DNA from 3 places in the Streptomyces sp. NPDC057743 genome. Region 3 is predicted to be linked to each of the others. Evidence: riboswitches for the same ligand, from Rfam matches in the RefSeq annotation. Region 3 holds a riboswitch; each other region holds the start of a gene.
The links. A riboswitch is a leader RNA that binds a small molecule or an ion and turns the genes downstream of it on or off. The one in region 3 is predicted to bind cobalamin.

Region 1 (7,671 bases), on a different contig from region 3:
AGGACAGCGGCGCCGCGGCGACCGCACCCAAGCTGGCCGCCGCCCGGGAGGCCGGGGTGCCGGTGGTGGTCGTCCAGCGGCCACCGGTCCCGGAGGGCGTGCCGGTGGCCGCGGAGCCGGACGCGGCGGTGGCGTGGGTGCGGGCGCTGCTCGGCTGACGCCCCGTGAGCGGTCAGCGCTCCGGGTACCGCCGCGGCGTCCAGACCGCCTCCGTACCGTCGTCGCGCCGCACCCGCCGGGTCTGTGACGAGCCGATCAGCAGGATCGTGCGCATGTCGACCTGGGTGGGGTCGAGGTCGGTGAGCGGGACGGTGCGCAGCGACTCCTCGGGGCCGCCGATGTCGCGGGCGAGCATGACCGGGGTGTCCGGCGCGCGGTGCTCCAGCAGGACGTCCCGGGCCTTGGCCACCTGCCAAGTGCGGCTGCGGGAACCGGGGTTGTAGAGGGCCAGCGCCAGGTCGGCGGCGGCTGCCGCGCGCAGCCGTTCGGCGATCACCTCCCAGGGCTTGAGCCGGTCGGAGAGCGAGATCACCGCGTAGTCGTGGCCCAAGGGGGCGCCGGCGCGGGCGGCGGCGGCGTTGGCGGCGGTGACACCGGGCAACACCCGCACCGGGATGGCGCGGTAGGGCTCCTGGGACGCCACTTCGAGGACCGCGGTGGCCATCGCGAAGATGCCCGGGTCGCCGCCGGAGACCACCGCCACCCGGCGGCCCCGGCGGGCCAGGTCCAGGGCGAACTCGGCGCGCTCGGACTCGACCTTGTTGTCGGAGGCGTGCCGGCGCTGGCCCGGGCGCACCGGGACGCGGTCCAGGTAGGTGGCGTAGCCGACGAGGTCGTCGGCGGCGGCCAGGGCGCCGCGGGATTCCGGGGTGAGCCAGCGCGGCCCGGCCGGGCCGGTGCCCACCACGACCACCTCGCCGGCGTCCGTGGCGGCCGGCTCCGGCTCCTCGGTCGCGGTGGCGATGCGGCTGGGGACGACCGCGACGGAGAAGTACGGGACGCTGTCGGCGTCGACGTCGGAGAGCGCGCCGGTGCGCTCCCCGGCCATCGTGGCGCGCTCGACATAGCGGGCCTCCGGCATCCGGCCGGAGCGCTCCAGAGCACGGCGGACGGTGGGGAAGGTGCGGCCCAGCTTCATCACCACCGCGGAGTCGGTGGCGCTCAGACGGGCCGTCAGCTCCTCCTCGGACAGCGTGCCGGGGAGGACGGTCAGCACCTCGTCGGCCTCGGTGAGCGGGGTGCCCAGCCGGGCCGCGGCGGCGTTGATCGAGGTGACGCCGGGCACGACCTCGGTCGGGTAGCGGTGCGCCAGCCGCTTGTGCATGTGCTGGTACGAGCCGTAGAAGAGCGGGTCGCCCTCGGAGAGCACCGCGACCGTGCGGCCGGCGTCGAGGTGGGCCGCGAGCCGCGCCGCCGCCGCCTCGTAGAACTCGTCCAGGGCGCCGCGGTAGCCGCCGGGGTGGTCGGTCGACTCGGTGGTGACCGGGTAGACCAGGGCCTCCTCGATGTGGTCCGGGCGGAGGTGCCGGGCGGCGATGGAGCGCGCGATGGAACGGCCGTGCCGGGCGCTGTGGTACGCCACCACATCGGCCTCGGCGATGACCTCCACCGCCCGCACGGTCATCAGGGACGGGTCGCCGGGGCCGAGGCCGACGCCGTAGAGGCGCCCGGTGTGCCGCGGGGGCTGCGCGGCCGGCTGGTCCGGCGCACCGCTGGGGGACTGCTGCTCGCTCACGCTCACTCTTCCTCGCTCGCCAGGGCGTTGAGCGCCGCCGCGGCCATGGCGCTGCCGCCGCGCCGCCCGCGCACCACGATGTGCTCCAGCTTCGACGGGTGGTCGATCAGCGCGTCCTTGGACTCGGCGGCGCCGATGAAGCCGACCGGTATGCCGAGGACGGCGGCGGGGCGCGGCGCCCCCTCCTCGATCATTTCGAGGAACCGGAAGAGGGCGGTGGGGGCGTTGCCGAAGGCGACCACGGCGCACTCCAGCTTGTCCCGCCACAGTTCGAGCGCGGCGGCGCTGCGCGTGGTGCCCATCCGGGCGGCCAGCTCCACAACGGCCGGATCGCCGAGGGTGCACAACACCTCGTTGTCCGCGGGCAGTCGCTTGCGGGTCACGCCGCTGGCCACCATGGTGGCGTCGCACAGGATCGGCGCACCGGCGCGCAGCGCGGCCCGGGCACTGGCCACGACGCCCGGGGTGAAGGCCAGATCGCGGACGAGATCGACCATGCCGCAGGCGTGGATCATGCGGACCGCGACCCGGCTGACGTCGGCGGGCAGTTCGGACAGGTCCGCCTCGGCGCGGATGGTGGCGAAGGACTGGCGGTAGATGGCCGCCCCGTCCTTTTCGTAGTCGAACGCGGTCACTGGAGCCTCGGGGTCGTGGGTTGTGGGGTGGAAGGGGGGTGTGGGGAGTCGGAGGGGGGTGCCAAGTCCCGTGATTCCGGGGTGGGTTCGGCCCCTTCGTGGGAAGCCGGGCCCGGCGGAGGTGTTTCACGTGAAACGGCGCCCTGCCGGGGCGTTTCACGTGAAACATCCTGTGGGGCAGGGGAGTTGGGGTGCACGGCGGTGGTGCGGTAGCCGTCGGGCGTCGCCAGGACGTCGGTCCAGGCGCCGTGCGGATGGCCGCAGCGCCGTGCGCAGCCCGACCAGTGGACGGGCGGGCCGACGGGCGGGGCGGGGGCGTCCGCCGGGACGGGCCGGCCCTCGGCGAGGGCGGCCGATGCGTCGCTTCGCACGTCCGTCAGGGACTTGGCGCAGCCGGGGAGGCCGGTGCAGGCGGTGACCCCGCGCCACGGGGAGGCCGGGTCGGTGACCAGACCGGCGGCGGCGAGCTCGCCCAGCCGTCCCTCCGCCGCGTCCGCCGGCAGGCCGGGGACGACGATGCCGCGCCAGGGCGTGAGGCGCAGCGCGCCGGAGCCGTCCACCGCGGCGACCTCGGCCAACAGCCGCCACTGGGCCGCGGTCAGCCGGCCGAGCGGCGCCAGGACCACCAGGGCGCGGCGGCCGTCCGGGCCCTCGACCGGGCCGGGGACGGTGGCATCGGCGTACGGCACCGTCGGCCGCGGGCCGGGCGTCTTCGCGTGCGCGACGGGCTCGGCGGGCTCGGCGGGCTCGGCGGGCTCGGCGGTGATGCCCGCGGCACGCAGCGCGCCGCGCACGTCATGGGCGGTGAGCGGTCGCGTGGCGGGGAGTTCGGTGACCCGCCAGGCGCCGCTGCCGCTCTCCGCCGCGACGGCCAGGAAGGTTTCGGCGGCGATCAGCGCCGCCCGCGGGACGTCGTCCGGCGCGATCCGCAGCGCCGCCGGGTCCGCGCCGACGCGGAGCAGCGCCCCGTACCCGGACGCCGCCCCCGGCGCGAACGCGGTGCCCGCCGGGGCCCGTCGGCCGGATTCTGCGAGCAAGGTCACATCGCCGCCGAGCCCCGCCACATCGCCCCGCCCGTCGTCCAGGACGAACAGAAAACGGCCCGAAAGGGCCGTCGCCGGCTCGCTCGCGCACAGCAGCGCATCCAGGCTCCGGGCCCACAACCGCACGTCGGAAGGGGTGTGGTGGTCCAGCCCGGCCAGCGGCGAGGCCAGCACGTTGCGGATCCGCTCATGACGTACCGACGGCAGCAGTCCGGCGTCGGCGAGGAGGGCGGCCAGGCGGCCGCCGCACCCGTCGGGCAGGCCGCGGAGTTCGACGTTGCCGCGGGAGGTGAGCGAGAGGTGCCCGTCGCCGAGGCGCTCTGCGGCGTACGCCAGCGCGCGGGCCTGCGATGCCGTCAAGTCCCCTGCCGGCAACCGGACTCGGGCCAGTTCGCCGTCGGCTGCGGAGTGCAGCCGCAGCGCTCCCGGGCAGGCGTCACCGCGGTCCCGCACGGGCGGTCCGGCCCGGTCGGGGCGTCGAGAGGGGGAGGGCGGCATGGCGGCGAGCATACCTACGCGTCGGATCCCGGAACCGTGGCGAGGGGGGCGCACGGGCGGCCCGTCCAGGCGCGCTCCCGCGGCTCGGCCGCAGCCCTTACTATGCAGGTCGGCGGGTCGGCTGACCCGCCGGACGCCAGCGACGGCGCCAAGGGAGGAAGCCCGGTGAGAATCCGGCGCGGTCCCGCCACTGTGAACCCGGCCACCGCCGGGTGAGCCAGGAACTCCCGCCGTCCATACGACCACCCGGGGCGTGGAATCCCCGAGGAAGGGCTGCGCCGTGATCCTGCTGCTGTCGACCTCCGACACCGATCTGCTCAGTGCCCGCGCGGCCACGGGACCCGTGCCGTACCGGCTCGCCAACCCCGCCCGCCTCGACGTCGCCGACCTCCCGGGACTGTTGGAGGGCGCGGACCTCGTCGTCGTCCGCCTGCTCGGCGGCATCCGCGCCTGGGAGGACGGCCTGGACGTGCTGCTGGCCGCGGACCAGCACCGCCCGGTCGTCGTCCTCACCGGCGAACAGGCCCCCGACGCCCAGCTGATGGAGGCGTCCACGGTCCCGGTCGGCATCGCTGCCGAGGCGCACGCCTACCTCGCGCACGGCGGTCCGGCCAACCTCGACCAACTGGCCCGGTTCCTCAGCGACACCGTGCTGCTCACCGGACACGGCTTCGAGCCGCCCGCGGCCGCGCCGTCCTGGGGCCCGCTGGAGCGCCCCGCCTCGGAGGCGACCGGCCCGACGGTGGCCGTGCTCTACTACCGCGCCCACCACATGAGCGGCAACACCCGCTTCGTCCACGACCTCTGCGACCGGATCGAGGAGGCCGGCGGCCGCCCGATGCCGCTCTTCGTCGCCTCGTTGCGCGCCCCCGAGCCGGAGTTGATCGAGGAGCTGCGCGCGGCCGACGCCCTGGTCACCACCGTCCTGGCGGCCGGCGGCACCAAGCCCGCCGGGGCGTCCGCGGGCGGCGACGACGAGTCCTGGGACGCCGGCGCGCTGGCCGCCCTGGACGTGCCGATCCTCCAGGCGCTCTGCCTGACCGGGTCGCGGGCCGACTGGGAGGCGAACGACGAGGGGCTCTCGCCGCTCGACGCCGCCTCGCAGATCGCGGTGCCCGAGTTCGACGGGCGGCTGATCACCGTGCCGTTCTCGTTCAAGGAGATCGACGAGGACGGCCTCCCGGTCTACGCCGCCGACCCTGAACGGGCCGCCCGGGTCGCCGGGATCGCCGTCCGGCACGCCCGGTTGCGGCACATCCCGGCCGCCGAGAAGCGGCTGGCGCTGGTGCTGTCGGCGTACCCCACCAAGCACTCCCGGATCGGCAACGCGGTCGGCCTGGACACCCCGGCCAGCGCCGTCGAGCTGCTGCGCCGCCTGGGGGCCGAGGGCTACGACTTCGGCACCGAGCCGGTCCCGGGGCTCGCGTCCGGCGACGGCGACGAGCTGATCTACGCCCTCATCGAGGCCGGCGGCCACGACCAGGAGTGGCTGACCGAGGAGCAGTTGGCCCGCAACCCGGTCCGGATACCGGCCGCCGACTACCGCCGCTGGTACGCCACGCTGCCGCAGGAGCTCCGGGACTCCGTGGAGGAGCACTGGGGCCCGCCGCCCGGCGAGATGTTCGTCGACCGCAGCCGGAACCCGGAGGGCGACATCGTGCTGGCCGCCCTGCGCCGCGGCAATCTGCTGATCCTCATCCAGCCGCCGCGCGGCTTCGGCGAGAACCCGATCGCGATCTACCACGACCCCGATCTGCCGCCCTCCCACCACTACTTGGCGGCCTACCGCTGGATCGCCACGCCCGCCGCCGACGGCGGCTTCGGCGCCGACGCCATGGTCCACCTCGGCAAGCACGGCAACCTGGAGTGGCTGCCCGGCAAGAACGCCGGCCTGTCCGCCGCCTGCGGCCCGGACGCGGCCCTCGGCGACCTGCCGCTGATCTACCCGTTCCTGGTCAACGACCCGGGCGAGGGCACCCAGGCCAAGCGCCGGGTGCACGCCACCCTCGTCGACCACCTCGTCCCGCCGATGGCCCGCGCCGACTCCTACGGCGACATCGCGCGCCTGGAGCAACTGCTCGACGAGTACGCCGCGATCTCCTCGATGGACCCGGCCAAGCTGCCCGCCATCCGCGCGCAGATCTGGACGCTGATCCAGGCCGCCAAGTTGGACCACGACCTGGGCCTGGAGGAGCGCCCGGAGGACGACGGGTTCGACGACTTCCTGCTGCACGTCGACGGCTGGCTCTGCGAGGTCAAGGACGCGCAGATCCGCGACGGGCTGCACGTGCTGGGCGCCGCCCCGGCCGGCGAGGCCCGGGTCAACCTCGTCCTGGCGATCCTGCGCGCCCGGCAGATCTGGGGCGGCACCTCCGCGCTGCCCGGGCTCCGCGAGGCGCTCGGGCTGGACGAGTCGGCCGCCACCCGGACCGCGGCCGACGACGCCGAGGCCGTCGCCCGCGGCCTGGTCCAGGCCATGGAGGACGCCGACTGGGAGCCGGCCGCGGCCTCCCGGGTCGCCGAGGGCCACCCGGAGGCGGTCGCCGCGATCCTCGACTTCGCCGCCCGGGAGGTCGTCCCGCGACTGGCCGCCACCACCGCCGAACTCGATCACGCGGTGCACGCGTTGAACGGCGGCTTCGTCCCGGCCGGCCCGTCCGGCTCGCCGCTGCGCGGCCTGGTCAACGTCCTGCCGACCGGCCGCAACTTCTACTCCGTCGACCCCAAGGCCGTGCCCTCGCGGCTCGCCTGGGAGACCGGACAGGCGCTCGCCGACTCGCTGTTGGCCCGCTACCGCGACGACAACGGCGACTGGCCGCAGTCCGTGGGCCTGTCCCTGTGGGGCACCAGCGCGATGCGGACCTCCGGCGACGACGTCGCCGAGGCGCTGGCGCTGCTCGGCGTCCGCCCCGTGTGGGACGACGCCTCGCGCCGGGTCACCGGCCTGGAGGCCATCGAGCTCGACGAGCTCGGCCGCCCCCGCATCGATGTCACGCTGCGCATCAGCGGCTTCTTCCGCGACGCGTTCCCGCACGTGATCGGCCTGCTGGACGACGCGGTGCGGCTCGTCGCCGGCCTCGACGAGCCCGCCGAGGGCAACTTCGTCCGGGCCCACGCCCAGGCGGACCTCGCGGCGCACGGGGACGAACGCCGCGCCACCACCCGGATCTTCGGCTCCCGCCCCGGTACCTACGGCGCGGGCCTGCTCCAGCTCATCGACTCCCGCGACTGGCGCACCGACGCCGACCTCGCCGAGGTCTACACCGTCTGGGGCGGCTACGCCTACGGGCGCGGGCTGGAGGGCCGTCCGGCCCGGGAGGAGATGGAGACCGCCTACAAGCGCATCGCGGTGGCCGCCAAGAACACCGACACCCGCGAGCACGACATCGCCGACTCCGACGACTACTTCCAGTACCACGGCGGGATGGTCGCCACCGTCAAGGCGCTCAAGGGCAAGGCCCCCGAGGCGTACATCGGCGACTCGACCCGTCCGGAGACGGTCCGCACCCGGACGCTGGTGGAGGAGACCTCCCGGGTCTTCCGCGCCCGGGTCGTCAACCCCCGCTGGATCGAGGCGATGCGCCGCCACGGCTACAAGGGCGCCTTCGAACTCGCCGCCACCGTGGACTACTTGTTCGGCTACGACGCCACCACCGGCGTCGTCGCCGACTGGATGTACGACAAGCTGGCCCAGACCTACGTCCTGGACCCGGAGAACCGCGCCTTCCTCCAGGAGGCCAACCCCTGGGCGCTGCACGGC
Region 2 (7,671 bases), on a different contig from region 3:
GAGCTGAACGCGCTCCAGGCGGACCCGCCCGAGTGGCTGCGCGAGCTGCGGCGCACCGGCCCGCACCCCCGCCCGGTGGTCGCGTCGAAGCTGGGCGTCTCCATCTCCGGCCTGGCCCGCGCCGGGATCACCGAGGCGCTCACCACCGAGCAGATCGACGCTCTCAAGGACGAGAACCCGGAGTGGCTCCAGAAGGAGCGCGCCACCCAGGCCGACGTCCGCAAGGAGGCGGTCCGCCTCAAGGAGAAGAAGCAGGCCCAGGCCCAGGACCGCGACGAGGCGTGAGCACGCCGTTACGGCCGGCGGCCCGTTCCGCGGGCCCGGCCGGCATCGGTCCGGCTCGGCCGGTGACCTCGGACATCGGCCCGTACGTTCGCGGGTCCGCACGGCCCGTAACACTCCGGATGAGGGGCGCATGACGACCACCACGACCGTGCCGGTACTCGTCTACGACGGCGACTGCGGGTTCTGCACCACCTCCGTGCGGTACGCCGAGCGGCATCTGCGGCCCCGCTGCACGATCACCGCCTGGCAGTTCGCGGACCTCGACGCGCTCGGGGTGACGGAACGGCGTGCGGTGCACGAGGTGTTGTGGATCACCCCGGCGGGCGCGGTGTACGGGGGCGCCCAGGCCGTCGCCAAGCTGCTGCTGAGCGCGGGCGGCCCTTGGTCCGTCGCGGGAGCCGTCCTCACCCTCCCGCCGGTGCGCTGGCTGGCCCACGGCGTCTACCGCCTCGTCGCCAACAACCGCCACCGCATGCCCGGCGGCACCGCGGCCTGCGCCCTGCCGGCCAACGGCCGCCCGGGCCAGGGGCGTTGAGGACGCGACACCGCGCACCGCAGCGCGCCAGAACTCAACTCATCGCGCGCACGCGGCGCAGCGCATCCCAGCACCCGGCAGGGAGCCAGACACACTCGCGCGCCTGACGAACTTCCCGCCAGACGCACCGCGCGCCCCATAACAAGGGCGCGCGGTGCGCCCATGAGCGGTCGGAACCCGGCAGGCCGACGGAGACCGGCATGCCTACGGAAGCCAACGGGCCGGCCACCCAGCCGCGCTCAGACGCCCCCTCCCCGTCAGCCCTGGCCCCCCGCCGCCCGCCGCTCTCCCCACTCCCGGACGAGGGTCTGCACGGCGGACACCGCAAGGAGAACGTCGCCATCGCGCTCGCCGTCGCCGAACTCCTCGGCTTGGAGCGCCGCACCGCGCTCCAAGGCATGTACGACGCACCGCCGGACCCCGGGGTCCTCTCGGTGGAGCGGTACCGCACCCCCGAGGGCAAGAAGCTCCGCTTCGCCAACGTCTTTGCGGCCAACGACCCCGAGTCGACGCTGATGAACATCAACCAGCTGCTCGACCTCGGCGCCATCCACCGCCCGCTCAACGTGGTCATCAACTGCCGCCCGGACCGGGTCGAACGCAATGGCCAGATGGGCGAGTTGATCCCCGACCTCGACCCGGAGCAGGTCTTCGTCATCGGCCACCCGGCCAAGTCCGCCATCGACGCGATCCCGGCCGCCTTCCGGGACCGGGCGGTGGACCTCGGCGGTGACCGGCGCGATCCGGCGGAGTTCATGGGCCAGTTGCTCGACCGGCTCGGCCCCGACTCCTCGCTCGTCGCCATCGGCAACATCCACGGCCAGGGCGAGGTGCTCCTGGAGCACCTCGCGGAGCTCGCCCCGGACGAGGAGGGCACCGACCGCACCGACGGGGACGCCACCGCGCCCGACCCGACCGAGCCGCGGTACGCCCCGCACCTCGACCCCTACCAGCACTACCCCCAGGCGCACGAGGAGCGGTACGCCGCCGCGCCCCACCGGCCCTCGCCCCCGTCCCCGGGCGGATCCGGAGCGCTCGAACCGGCCCGGGTCCGGGGCCCGTTCGAGCCCCCGGTCCCGCCCGCGCGCCCCACCGACGACGCCCCGCAGTGGCACACCCCAGGAGAGCAGCACCGTTGATCCCCTCCGTCCTCACCCCCGAGATCGCCGCGATCGGCATCGCGATCGGGCTGCTCTTCTCCCTGGTCTGCTACCTGACGACCAACCTCTCCCCCGGCGGCATGATCACCCCGGGCTGGCTGGCCCTCACCCTCGTCGAGGACCTCCAGCGCGCCGCGATGGTGCTCGGCGTCACCGTCCTCACCTACCTCGGCACGCTCCTGATGCAGCGGTACGTGATCCTGTACGGCAAGCGGCTGTTCGCCGCGGTCGTGCTGCTCGGCGTCACCCTCCAGGCGACCGTGATGATCGTGCTGTCCATGGAGTTCCCGCTGATGTACGCGAACCAGACGCTCGGCTTCATCGTGCCGGGCCTGATCGCCTACCAGTTGGTGCGCCAGCCCAAGGGCCCCACCCTCCTGGCCACCGGCTCGGTGACGCTCATGGCCTATGTCGTCCTCACCGCCGGAATCCTCCTCGGCGTCATGCCGTCCGCTTGACCCCTCCCCCGGAGCCCACCGCATGCCCCCCAAGAAGCGCCCCCTGCTGCACACCGCGACCGTCCTGACCCTCCTGGCCGGCAGCGCCTACCTCACCGTGGAGCTGCGCAAGGACGAACAGGACAAGGCGCCCCGGGCCCAGGCCGTCACCGACACCCCGCTCGGCGGCTCCGCCTCCGGCGAGCAGCGCGGGCAGACCTGGGAACGCCTGAAGAACCCGGACCGCACCGTGCTGCGCGGCGCGGGCGGCCAGGTCCTGGCCACCTTCACCGACCGGTCCCGCACCGCCACCCTCAAGGGCCCCTCGCGCACCTTCAGCGAGGCCGAGAACACCGCGACCAAGGTGGTCACCGAGGACTGGGTGCGCCTGATGCCCGAGGCGTGGCGCGCCGGCGCGGAGAAGGAGCGCTGGTTCAAGGAGTGGTTCCGGCGCTACCACGGCAGCCAGGAGGACGACCTCTTCGCCATCGCCTTCCAGTACATCACCGGAGCGCCCGCCAAGAAGGACGAGCGGGGCGTGGTGTACGCCGGCGACGCCAAGTTCGGCCCGGTCAACCCCGACCTGGCCAAGCACCGCGGCACGCCGCTGCTCGAACAGTCCGACTTCTTCGACTACTTGGGCATCCCGTACACCTTCCGCGACGGCACCGCCAAGCGGCCCGAGGCGGCCCGCTACCGCGCCGTCGACTGCTCCGGCTACATGCGGCTGGTCTTCGGCTACCGGGCCCGCTACCCACTGGCCCCCGCCGACGGGAAGGGCGACGGCCTGCCCCGCACCGCCAACGGGATGGGCCGCTCCCAACTGGGCGCCGAGATCATCCCGTTGTCCGGCCCGGCCCCCTGGTACGAGCGCCCGCAGAACATCGACGTGCTCCAGCCGGGAGACCTGGTCTTCTTCAAGATGGACCACCACACCGGCAACCGCCTGGACCACGTCGGCCTGTACCTGGGACCCGACACCGAGGGCCACAAGGTCTTCCTCTCCAGCCGCAAGGAGGTCAACGGCCCGACCATCGGCGACAAGGGCGGCGTGTCCCGGCTCGACGGCAACGGCTTCTACGCCCAGCTCCTGCGCAACGCCAAACGCCTGTGAGGCATGGGGCGTTGGGGCCGGCCCCTACGGGGCAGCGCGCTAGCTGATGGAGTGCGGGGACAGCGCCGTGAACCAGAGCAGGACGACGGTGGCGACGCCCATGATCGGGGTCAGTATCTCCGTCTCCACCTTGTTGCCGCTGTGCTTGATGAGGACGATCTCGTAGCGCGTCTTCAGCGGCCACAGCCACGGCGCGCCCATCTTCGTGATGGAGTCGCCGAGCAGGTGTGCCAGGCAGCCGAGCCCGATGGCGTACGGCAGCCAACCGGGCGCCGACGGGATGAACTTGGCGATGACCCCGGTCCCTATTCCGGCCATGGCGACGATCGTCGCCCAGGCGGAGAAGCCGTGGCCGGGCGGGCAGAGGTTGAGCGCGCGCACGGCGAGGGCCAGCAGGAAGAAGGTCATGCCCAGGGTGAAGGGCCGGCCCAGGTACGTCACGCCGGCCCAGCTGCCGACGGTCATCAGCACCACGAAGAACAGCGAGTGGGTGGCATGGCGGTGCCCGCCGGAGATCCAGGCCACGAACCGGCACAGGATCTTGGACACCGGGCCGAGGAAGTTGGCGATGGTGCCGTCGTGGTGGTCCAGGTCGGGCAGCAGCGCGGCGCCGGCGCACAGCACGGTGCCCATCAGGATCTCCTGGGGCATCAGGTGGGTGTGCATCAGCAGCGGGGGCAGGAACGGCGTGGTGCCCGCGAAGAGCAGCGCGCCGCTCACCGCATGCGAATGACCCATCATGGTGCGTCGTCCTCCCCGTATGTGGCGCGTCGTTGACGCGCCCTCAGCCACGGCGGAGACGGTACCAGCGCGATCACGGCGGTGGCGCCACGGGGCGGCGAGGCGCGACCGCGGGCGTTACCCGGCCCCGCCCCCTTCCAATCCCACCGGGCACTTGTCCCATCTCACCATCCGCATACTGGACGACGTCCGGCGTGCCGCGGCCCCGCCCCGTAGGGTGACCGGTGCAGCTGGTTCGCCCCGTCCGCCAGACGGGAGGCGTCGCAAGAGGGAACCCGGTGGGAATCCGGGACTGCCCCGCAGCGGTGAGCGGGAACGACCGCCGTCATACGCACTGGACCCACCCGGGCCTGGGAAGCGACGGCCACTAGGAGCCTCGGCACGACACGAGGCGCGCCCGCGAGTCCGAAGACCTGCCAACTGCCCGCGTACGGACGACCCGTGCGCGGAGTCCCGGTGACCTTCGAGGGCGGGTCGGGAGCGCTCCGGACACCGTCCGGGGCGCAGGCACCAGCCGGTGCCCGTGTCGCGCGCCATGCCATGCGCCGCGCCATACGGGTCGCCGCATCCGGTGCGTACCGTCACCCTTCGCGCGCTCGTCCCCGTCCCCGGGATCTCAGGGATTCATCTCGCGAAGGAGATCTCCGTGACCACCAAGTCCGCAGCCGCGGCAGCACGGGCCACCGTGTACGGCTACCCGCGCCAGGGCCGGCGCCGGGAGCTGAAGAAGGCCATCGAGGGCTACTGGAAGGGCAAGGTCACCGCGGACGCGCTGCGCGCCACTGCCGCGGAACTGCGCCGCACCACCTGGCAGGAGCTGGCCGACGCCGGCATCGACGAGGTCCCGACCGGCGACTTCTCGTACTACGACCACGTCCTGGACGCCAGCGTCATGGTCGGTGCGATCCCCGAGCGCCACCGCGCGGCCGTCGCCGCCGACCCGCTGGACGGCTACTTCGCCATGGCCCGCGGCGCCCAGGACGCCGCGCCCCTGGAGATGACCAAGTGGTTCGACACCAACTACCACTACCTCGTCCCCGAGTTGGGACCGGACACCGTCTTCTCGGCCGACTCCACCAAGCAGGTCACGGAATTCGGGGAGGCGCTCGCCCTGGGCCTGACCGCCCGGCCGGTCCTGGTCGGCCCGGTCAGCTACCTCCTGCTCGCCAAGCCCGCCCCCGGCGTGGCCGACGGCTTCGACCCGCTCACCCTCCTCGACCGGCTGCTGCCGGTGTACGCCGAGGTCCTCGCGGACCTGCGCGCGGCGGGCGCGCAGTGGGTGCAGCTCGATGAGCCCGCCCTCGTCCAGGACCGCACGCCGGCCCAACTGGACGCCGCGGAGCGCGCGTTCCGCTCCCTGGGTACCCTCGCCGACCGGCCCAAGCTGCTTGTCGCCTCGTACTTCGACCGGCTCGGCGACGCCCTCCCGGTGCTGGCCAAGACCCCCGTCGACGGGCTCGCGCTGGACTTCACGGAGGCGGCCGCCGGCAACCTCGACGCCCTCGCCGCCGTCGGCGGACTGCCCGGCAAGCGCCTGGTCGCCGGCGTCGTCAACGGCCGCAACATCTGGGTCAACGACCTGGAGCGGTCGCTGTCCGTGCTGGGCACGCTGCTGGGGCTGGCCGACCGGGTCGACGTGGCGGCCTCCTGCTCCCTGCTGCACGTCCCGCTCGACGCGTCGCTGGAGCGGGACATCGCGCCACAGATCCGGCGCTGGCTCGCCTTCGCCCGCCAGAAGACCGCCGAGCTGGTCACCCTCACCAGGGGCCTGACCCGCGGCACCGACGCCATCGCCAGCGAACTGGCCGCCAACCGCGCCGACCTGGCGTCCCGGGCCAGCTCCCCGATCACCCACGACCGGGCGGTGCGGGGCCGTACCGCGGCGGTCACCGAGGCCGACGCGCGCCGCTCCCAGCCGTACCCGGAGCGGGCCGCCGCCCAGCGCGCCCACCTCGGCCTGCCGCTGCTGCCGACCACCACCATCGGCTCCTTCCCGCAGACCGGCGAACTGCGGGCCGCCCGCGCCGACCTGCGCGCCGGCCGGATCGACACCGCCGGCTACGAGGAGCGCATCAAGACCGAGATCCACGAGGTCATCTCCTTCCAGGAGAAGACCGGCCTGGACGTCCTGGTGCACGGCGAGCCCGAACGCAACGACATGGTCCAGCACTTCGCCGAGCAGCTCACCGGCTACCTCGCCACCCGGCACGGCTGGGTCCAGTCCTACGGCACCCGCTACGTCCGCCCGCCGATCCTGGCCGGCGACATCTCCCGTCCCGAGCCCATGACGGTCCGTTGGACGACCTTTGCCCAGTCGCTCACCGAGCGCCCGGTCAAGGGCATGCTCACCGGCCCGGTCACCATGCTCGCCTGGTCCTTCGTCCGCGACGACCAGCCGCTCGGCGAGACCGCGCGCCAGGTCGCCCTCGCCCTGCGCGACGAGGTGCGCGATCTGGAGGCGGCCGGCACCTCCGTCATCCAGGTCGACGAGCCCGCGCTGCGCGAGACCCTGCCGCTGCGCACCGCCGACCGCCCCGCGTATCTGGCCTGGGCCACCGAGGCGTTCCGCCTCACCACCGCCGGGGTGCGTCCCGACACCCAGATCCACACCCACATGTGCTACGCCGAGTTCGGCGACATCGTGCAGGCCATCGACGACCTCGACGCCGACGTCATCAGCCTGGAGGCGACCCGCTCCCACATGCAGGTCGCCCGCGAACTCGCCGCCCACGGCTACCCGCGCGAGGCCGGCCCCGGGGTGTACGACATCCACTCGCCCCGGGTGCCGAGCGCGGAAGAGGCGGCGGACCTGCTCCGCATCGGCCTACGGGCCATCCCCGCCGAACGCCTCTGGGTCAACCCCGACTGCGGCCTGAAGACCCGCGACTGGCCGGAGGTCCGCGCCTCCCTCGAACACCTCGTCACCGCGGCCCGGACGGTACGCGCCGAGCTGTAGCCCGCACCCGCCGAAGGACGCGGAACGGCGCGCCCGCCCCGGCACTGGCCGGGGCGGGCGCGCTCCCACCGGACGTCATCTCGCCCCCCTGAGGGGGAAGTTGGTGCCGATCGGGAGTGACCGTGCGTGGGGCGGTCGGTCAGGAAGTGGGGCCGCTCCAGTAGGCGTCGTCCCACTCCATCGCGTCCGGCGTGAACTCGACCTCCATCCGGTCGGCCGCGTCCGCCGGCAGCGAGAAGGCGTACTTGCCCACGACCTCCTTGCCGGGCAGGACGTACCCGGTGATGACCTTCTGCCGCCCGCTCCCGTCGATCACCAGCTCCGCCGACGCACCCTTCGCGTCGTTGACGTCGGGCAGCCCGGTCTCGACGGAGATCCGCTTGCTGCTGGTGTTGACCACGGTGACGGTGACCTGGACGGCCTTGTTCCCCTTGGCGTGCCCG
Region 3 (7,671 bases):
GGGCGGCGGCCCCATCGTCGTGCTGGCCCGTTTCGCGCCCGCCGGGCGCTCCGTGGTCAGCCTGGGCGCCGGGGTGGCGCACCGGACGGCGCGCGAGTTCCTCCCCTGGTCGGCACTGGCCGGCCTGGTATGGGCGGCATACAGCGTGAGCCTGGGCTACTTCGGCGGGCAGTGGCTCGGCGCCTCCTGGGTGAGCACCGCCCTCTCCGTCCTCGCGCTCTTCGTCGCCGGCTCGGTGGCCGCCTACGTCGTCCGCCGCCCCGAGCGGGAGACCGCCGCGCACTGACCGCCGGCCGCCCGCCACGCGCCCGCCTCAGGCCGCGGAATCCCCCTCGTCGGCCGGCGCCTCGGCCGCGTCCTCGTCCCTGGTCTCCGGCACCACGGCGACCGGGCAGACCGCGTGCAGCAGCACCGCGTGCGCCACCGACCCCAGCCGCGGGCCGATCGGCAGCCGGCGCCGGTGCCGGGCCACCACGACCAGATCGCTCGCCGCGGACGCCGCCACCAGCTGCCCGGCGGCGTCCTCCGCACGCAGTTGCACGGTCACCTCGACCTCGGGATGGCGGGCCCGGTGGGGCGCGAGCGCGTCCACCAACTGGACGCCGAGCGCGTCCTCGTACTCCTCCTGCGTGGCCTCGTAGACCGCCGCGTACTCGAAGGCGGGCGGCAGCAGCATCGGCCAGGTGTAGCCGGAGACGACCTGGAGGCGGGCGCCCCGCCGCGCGGCCTCGGCGAGCGCGAAGCCGATCGCGGCGGGCTCGTCACAGGAGGCGTCCACGCCGAGGGTCACCCGCCGCACGGCCGGCGGCACCGCCTCGCCGTCCGGGCCCTGCCGGGTGCCGGCGCGGTCCGGCCGCGGCACCACCACGACCGGGCAGGCGGAGCGGGCGGCGCAGGCCAGCCCGTTGGAGCCGAGCAGCAGACTGGTGAAGCCGCCGCGGCCCCGCGATCCCAGGACGAGCAGCTGCCCCTCGGCCCCGAGTGCGGGCAGCTGGTTGTCGGCCAGCCCGCTCAGGCCGCGGAACTCCACGTCCGGGAGGTCCGCGAGGTAGGGCCGGTCCCGGAGGTCGGCCAGGACCGGGTCGCCGCCCCGTTCACCGGCCGCGGCGCGCTCGGCGGTGGCATACGGCCACACATGCACCACCCGTAGTGGCGCCGACCGCACCCGGGCCGCGTCCGCCGCCCAGCGCAACGCCCGCTCGCTGTCCGCGGATCCGTCGACGCCGACGATGACCGGCAAGCTGCCCATAACGCCTCCACCCTTGAACCCGTGTACGCGGGCGCCTCGCCCGAGTAGGACCGATCTGACCGTACTGCACGCCATTTGACCGGCTCTTCCCATCCTGTCGTCGCGCCAACGGGTGGGGCAGGGCCGAAGGGCCCGCCCCCGGAACCGAGTAGAGTCGAACGTCATCACCACCCCACCCCTCTCCCCAGGGCGCGCTGCCGCACCCGGCGGCACCAGGGCGCGGGTTTCGAACCACTGACGCGAGGCACACCGTGGTGAACCACCCCCCGGTCGTCGAATGGACCGAGGACGACCAGGTCCGCACCGCCCGTTGGCGTTCCGAGAACGGCGCCCGGCCGCCCCGGCGGATCGCCCTCGCGGACGACCGCACCCGGGCCGACGACGCCTACCGGCTCGCCTGCGAGGGCACCGCGCTCCTGTGGCGCGGCGACTTCCACAACGCCCGCCAGTTGTTGACCGCGCTGGCCCGCCGGGTGGACCGCCGCCCGCGCAAGGCGCCGCCGGCCGATGTCACCCAGGCGTTCCACCTGCACCGCGCCGCCCAGAACCAGCGCGCCCGCATCCTGGGCATGCTGCTGATCCCGTTGGACGCGCGGTTGGCCGTCCCGCTGCACCGGGCGCCCGACGTCCGCGAGGCGTGCGCCCGGGCCTACGGCGCCCCCGACGAGGCCGAGTTGCCCGCCGGCGCCACCGGGGACACCGCCTCCCTGGTCTCCCTACGGGAACTGCTCGGCGTGATCGGCGCCGACGAATGGCGCCGCAAGGGCGTGGAGATCCCCGCCCTCGGGGGCGACCGGATCCATCCGCACTACGGCGTCTTCTCCCCGGCCCGCGGCGAGTACGTCGACCTGGTAGCCGAGGCCCCGCTGCCGAGCCGGGAGCTGGCGTTCGACATCGGCACCGGCACCGGCGTGCTGGCGTCGGTACTGGCCCGCCGCGGCGTCCAACGGGTGGTGGCCACCGACCAGGATCCGCGCGCCCTGGCCTGCGCCCGGGAGAACACCGAACGGCTGGGCGTCGCGGACCGGGTGGAGATCGTCGAGGCGGACCTCTTCCCGGCCGGCCGCGCCCCGCTCGTCGTCTGCAACCCCCCGTGGGTGCCGGCCAAGCCCACCTCCCCCGTGGAGCACGCGGTCTACGACCCCGGCAACCGGATGCTGCACGGCTTCCTGGCCGGCCTGGCCGACCATCTGACCCCGGGCGGCGAGGGCTGGCTGATCCTCTCCGACCTGGCCGAACACCTCGGGCTGCGGCCGCGCGCCGCGCTGCTCGACGCGTTCGCCGAGGGCGGCCTCACCGTCCTCGACCGGCTCGACATCGCCCCCCGCCACCCCCGCGCCCGCGACACCTCCGACCCGCTCCACGTGGCCCGCGCCGCGGAGGTCACGTCCCTGTGGCGCCTGGGCGCGGAACGGTGAGCGGGGGCGGGGCGCGGGAGCGGGCGCGTTACTGACGGGCGGCGGGGCACGTCCCGTTACTGACGGGCGGGGACACGTCCCGTTGCTGACGGGGCGACGGCTCCTCCTGTCAGCAGCTGGACGGTCTGCTCGGCCGCCCGGTGGCCACCCCGGCCGATCAGGCACGATGGACCCATCATGAACCTCGACGACCTCGTGGCCCGTGCCCGCCGGCTCGCCTCCTCCGCGACGCCCGGCCGGCGCCGGCTGCTCGGCATAGCCGGGCCGCCGGGCGCCGGAAAGTCCACCCTCGCCGTCCGACTGGCGGCGGAACTGACCGGCCAGGCCGCGCTCGTCCCCATGGACGGCTTCCACCTCGCCGAGGCGGAACTGCGCCGCCTGGGCCGCACGGAGCGCAAGGGCGCGCCGGATACCTTCGACCCCGCCGGTTACGCCTCGCTGCTGGCCCGGCTGCGCGCCCCCGAATCCGGTACGCCCGTCTACGCCCCGGCGTTCGACCGCCGCCTGGAGGAGCCGGTCGCCGGCAGCATCCCCGTGGCGCCGCACGTCCCGCTCGTCATCACCGAGGGCAACTACCTCCTGCTGCACTCCGACCCCTGGGCGCGGATCCGCGAACTCCTCGACGAGGTCTGGTACATCGAGCTGGACGGCCCGGAGCGGGTGCGGCGACTGATCGACCGGCACGAGCGGTTCGGTCGACTGCGCACCGACGCCGAGGACTTCGTCCGCACCTCCGACGAGGCCAACGCCCGCCTCGTGGCCGCCACCCGGCCGCGCGCCGACCTCGTCGTCACGTTCACCGACGACGAGGCCCCGCTCCCCCTGGACGACTGACCGCCCGCCGGCGCCCCGCCCCGCCCCGCCCCGCACCAACTCAGCCCCGCGCCACCGCCGTTCCCCACCCGACGGCGGTGGCGCGCGCTTTTCCACACGCCTTCCGAAACGACATCGCAGATGTCATCATGACAACATGAGTGTCGATGAGGGGGGTTCATCATGAGCATCGTCGAAGGGGGTTCCGGTCCGCGCGAGTCGAGCGAGTGGGCCGGTCACCGCGTCGAGGACGGCGGTCGCGGCGCGACCGAGGAGCTGCTGTACGACGTCATCCGGCGGCTGTGGCCGCTGCACCGGACGATCGTGCGCGCGGTGGAGCGCGAGCTCGAAGGGACCGGCATGACCGCCGGCGAGCACGCCCTGCTCGACGCGCTGCGCGCCCAAGGCCCGCGCACCGTCCCGCAGTTGGCGCGCTCGCTGGGGCTGGACCGGCAGCCGGTGCAGCGCTGGGTGAACCACGCGGCGGAGCTGGGCCTGGTCGTGACGGCCCCCAATCCCGCGCACCGCCGCTCGTCCCTGATCCGGCTCACCGACGAGGGCTCGGAGGTGATGCGCGGCATACAGGACGCCGAGGCCGCGGAGCTCCGACACGGCCTGGCCGACCTGTCGAGCGGCGAGGTCCGCACGGCACTGCGGGTCCTCGATCGGCTCGGCGAGGAATTCCGGCACTTGGCGGACGGTTCGCGCGTTCTCCCGGAGGAAAGCGGCAATCCCGAAAAGCGGGACGCCTCATCCATGGACGCCACACCGGCCGCCATACCGCCCGCAATCGGGCACCGGCCCCCGGCGCCCGCCCGTCCGACCGACCGCCCGTCCCGCACAGAACGGCCCGCACGATGACCCACGACTTCCAGGCATGGTCCGAGATCGACAACGACACCGTGCCGGTCGACGACGGCGAGTTGTTCTACGAGACGGCCGGCTCGGGGCCCGCGGTGGTGCTGCTGCACGGCGGGATGCTCGACCAGCACATGTGGGACGAGCAGTTCGCCTGGCTGGTCAACTCCGGCCTGCAGGTGGTCCGTTACGACTCCCGCGGGCACGGCCTCTCCTCCACGGTGACCGGCGACTGGGCCAACCACGACGACCTGGTGGCGCTGTTGGACGCGCTCGACATACCGCGCGCCGTCCTGGTCGGCCTCTCACACGGCTCCCGGGTCGCGCTGGACACCGCGCTCGCCCACCCGGACCGGGTCACGGCCCTGTTCCTCGCCTCCCCCGGGATCAGCGGTCGCGCCTTCACGGACCCCTTCATCCTGGAGCACATCCGGGAACAGGTCGCCGCGATCGGCGCACCGGACGGCGCGGAGCGCTATGTGGAGCACTTCCTGCGAATGTGGGTCGACGGGCCGTACCGCACCCCCTCCGCCGTACACCCGGGTTTCCGGGAGCGGATGCGTGCCTCCGCATGCGCCAACGTGGAGGTGCACGCCGACGGCGTGGGCCTGGGCATGCCCCAGGAGGTCGGGGCGTTCGACCGCCTCGACGAGATCCGGGTGCCGACCACCGTCCTCGACGGCGACCTCGACTCCACCGACATCTCCGCCAACGCCCATGCGATAGCGCTACGGGTCCCCGATGCCCGCCGCATACGCATCCCGGGCGCCGGCCACATGGTCAACCTGGAGAACACCCCGCTCTTCGACCAGGAGCTCCACGCCTTCCTGTCCTCCTTGGCGCTCTGACCCGGACCGGGACCTTCCGGGGCCGCCTGGCCGACTCCCACGTCGTGGGTTGACTCCCGCGTCGCGGCCAACTCCCGCGTCGCGGCCAACTCCCGCGTCGTGGCTGGCTCCCACGTCGTGGCTGGCTGGCTCCCGAGGCGCACGACTGGTTCTCGACGGTGCCCGCTAGAGTGACCAGGCCGTGGTGCTCGGGAAGACCGGTGACGGACCTCGTGTCCCAGGCCGGCGCGGCCCTCGCCACTGTGACGGGGAGTTTCCGCCCCTCTCCGTGCGCGCGACCTGCGCGTACGGCGCCACTGACCGCAGCCTGCGGCCGGGAAGGCGGGCGGACGCGCACCCCCTCCCAAGCCCTCGTGCAACGGGAGGTACCCCCAAGCCAGGAGACCGGCCACGGCATCTCACCGAGCAATCCACGAGGTGCTGGAGCGTGATGACCGCATGGCCCTGTCCACCGACCCCCCGGCCAATCCCCCCACTCCCCCAACTCCCTCTTCCTCCCCTTCCTCCCTTTCCTCCCCATCAACTCCCGTAAGTCCCCTGCCCGTCGGCACCCCCGCGGCCGCCGGGTCGTTCCGCTGGCAACGCCGCGACACCGTCCGCACGGCCGGCCTGATGGCGGTGATAGCCGCGCTGCACGTCGTCGCCTTCGGCGTGCTCTTCCTCCTGGTCGTGCCGGGCCACTACGCCGTCGGCAGCCAGGTGTTCGGCGCCGGCCTCGGCATCACCGCGTACACCCTGGGTATGCGGCACGCCTTCGACGCCGACCACATCGCGGCGATCGACAACACCACCCGCAAGCTGATGGCCGACGGCAAGCGGCCGGTCTCGGTGGGCTTCTGGTTCGCCCTCGGCCACTCCAGCGTGGTGGTCGTGATGGCCGCGCTGGTGGCCGGCGGCGCCCAGCTCGCCGGCACCCTGATGAACGACGACTCCGCCGCGCACCAGACGCTCGGCCTGGTCGGCACCACCGCCTCCGGCACCTTCCTCTACCTCATCGCCGCCCTCAACCTGGTCGCCCTGATCGGCATCCTGAAGGTGTTCCGGGCAATGCGTTCGGGCACGTACGACGAGCAGGAGCTGGAGGCGCACCTGGATTCCCGCGGCTTCATGAACCGCGTCCTGGGCCGCCTCACCAAGTCCGTCAGCCGCCCCGGCCAGATGTACCCGCTCGGCTTCCTCTTCGGCCTCGGCTTCGACACCGCGACCGAGGTGACGCTGATAGTGATGGCGGGCAGCGGCGCCGCCGCGGGCCTGCCCTGGTACGCGATCCTGTGCCTGCCGCTGCTGTTCGCCGCCGGAATGAGCCTCTTCGACACCCTCGACGGCACCTTCATGAACTTCGCGTACCAGTGGGCGTTCGCCAACCCGGTGCGGAAGGTCTACTACAACCTCACCATCACCGGCCTGTCGATCGCCGTCGCGTTCCTGATCGGCACCGTCGAGCTGGTGACCGTCCTGCACGACAAGCTGGGCCTCAACGACCCGCTGACCGGGGCGATTTCCGCCCTCAACCTCGACAACGCGGGCTTCGTCATCGTCGGCCTGTTCGTCGTGGTGTGGGCGGTGGCACTGGCGTACTGGCGCCTCGGCGGCGTCGAGAAGCGCTGGGCCGCCCGCACGTCCCCCGCCCACCCGGCCGAGAACACCGCCCCGCCGGCTCCTACCACCACCGACGAGGCGGGCACCTCTTGAGCACGTAGGCGCCCTGCCATGGGCGGTGGTGCCGGCCGCGGCAACCGCACCCGGCCCCCGCCCGACAAACGTGTCGCGGCCCTCCCCACCCATCCCGTGGAGAGGGCCGCGACACGGCCAAGCAGCCACGCAAGAGGCCCCGTAGGCCCCGCCCCCGCGACGCCTCAGGTGGCCGAGCCGGCCGCCGCGCCCGTCAGTAGATCCGGGCCCCAACGCGCCAACTCCGCGGCGAGGTCGAGCGGCAGCACCCGGGCCGCCCCGTCCTCCGGGCCCGGCCAGTCCTCCTTCGGCACCCGCCACATCACCTCGAACTCGTTCCCGTCCGGGTCCCGGGCGTAGAGCGACTTGGAGACGAGGTGATCGCTGGCGCCGACCAGCGCGTCCCGCTCCCGCAGCCGCGCCCCGACCGCCGCCAGATCGCCCAACGACCCGACCTCCCAGGCCAGGTGGTACAGCCCGATCCGGCCGCCCTCCGGGCCCGGGGCGTTCGCCCCCACCGCGAAGAGCCCCAGGTCGTGGTCGTTCTGCGAGCCGGGCGCACTCAGAAAGGCCGCCCGCCCCGGAATCTCCACGTCCACCGTGAACCCGAGCACCTCGGTGTAGAACGCCACCGACCGCGCCACCTCACGGATGTACAACACCGCATGATTGAGCCGCCGTACGGACATCAGCCCTCCGATCTTCCCTCAACTCGTTCCCGCTCCTACGCCACCGCCGCGGGCGGGCCCCCGGCTCCCGGGGGCCCGGACCTCACTTGCGGAGCACCAACACAATGGCCGCGAACACCACGGCC

Region 1: linked by a shared signal. The riboswitch ahead of cobN (cobaltochelatase subunit CobN) and the one ahead of ACFVFQ_RS17460 (HoxN/HupN/NixA family nickel/cobalt transporter) in region 3 are both predicted to bind cobalamin.
Region 2: linked by a shared signal. The riboswitch ahead of metE (5-methyltetrahydropteroyltriglutamate--homocysteine S-methyltransferase) and the one ahead of ACFVFQ_RS17460 (HoxN/HupN/NixA family nickel/cobalt transporter) in region 3 are both predicted to bind cobalamin.

The regions. Positions count from the first base shown of each region.
Region 1 is NZ_JBHVJX010000004.1:282,334-290,004, reverse strand. It holds gene ACFVFQ_RS06625 (cobalt-precorrin-6A reductase) at 1-158, shown strand, start outside; gene ACFVFQ_RS06620 (precorrin-2 C(20)-methyltransferase) at 173-1,741, opposite strand; gene ACFVFQ_RS06615 (precorrin-8X methylmutase) at 1,738-2,370, opposite strand; gene cobG (precorrin-3B synthase) at 2,367-3,923, opposite strand; cobalamin riboswitch at 4,007-4,159, shown strand; gene cobN (cobaltochelatase subunit CobN) at 4,192-7,671, shown strand, end outside.
Region 2 is NZ_JBHVJX010000018.1:95,176-102,846, reverse strand. It holds gene ACFVFQ_RS21855 (DUF5997 family protein) at 1-285, shown strand, start outside; gene ACFVFQ_RS21850 (thiol-disulfide oxidoreductase DCC family protein) at 416-820, shown strand; partial or broken gene ACFVFQ_RS21845 (poly-gamma-glutamate synthase PgsB) at 1,147-1,959, shown strand; gene ACFVFQ_RS21840 (poly-gamma-glutamate biosynthesis protein PgsC/CapC) at 1,956-2,438, shown strand; gene ACFVFQ_RS21835 (NlpC/P60 family protein) at 2,461-3,531, shown strand; gene ACFVFQ_RS21830 (metal-dependent hydrolase) at 3,571-4,272, opposite strand; cobalamin riboswitch at 4,487-4,708, shown strand; gene metE (5-methyltetrahydropteroyltriglutamate--homocysteine S-methyltransferase) at 4,919-7,228, shown strand; gene ACFVFQ_RS21820 (DUF4190 domain-containing protein) at 7,368-7,671, opposite strand, start outside.
Region 3 is NZ_JBHVJX010000013.1:183,014-190,684, reverse strand. It holds gene ACFVFQ_RS17490 (DedA family protein) at 1-286, shown strand, start outside; gene ACFVFQ_RS17485 (universal stress protein) at 314-1,249, opposite strand; gene ACFVFQ_RS17480 (methyltransferase) at 1,504-2,667, shown strand; gene ACFVFQ_RS17475 (nucleoside/nucleotide kinase family protein) at 2,845-3,501, shown strand; gene ACFVFQ_RS17470 (MarR family winged helix-turn-helix transcriptional regulator) at 3,664-4,341, shown strand; gene ACFVFQ_RS17465 (alpha/beta fold hydrolase) at 4,338-5,186, shown strand; cobalamin riboswitch at 5,352-5,594, shown strand; gene ACFVFQ_RS17460 (HoxN/HupN/NixA family nickel/cobalt transporter) at 5,604-6,878, shown strand; gene ACFVFQ_RS17455 (VOC family protein) at 7,043-7,546, opposite strand; gene ACFVFQ_RS17450 (DoxX family protein) at 7,629-7,671, opposite strand, start outside.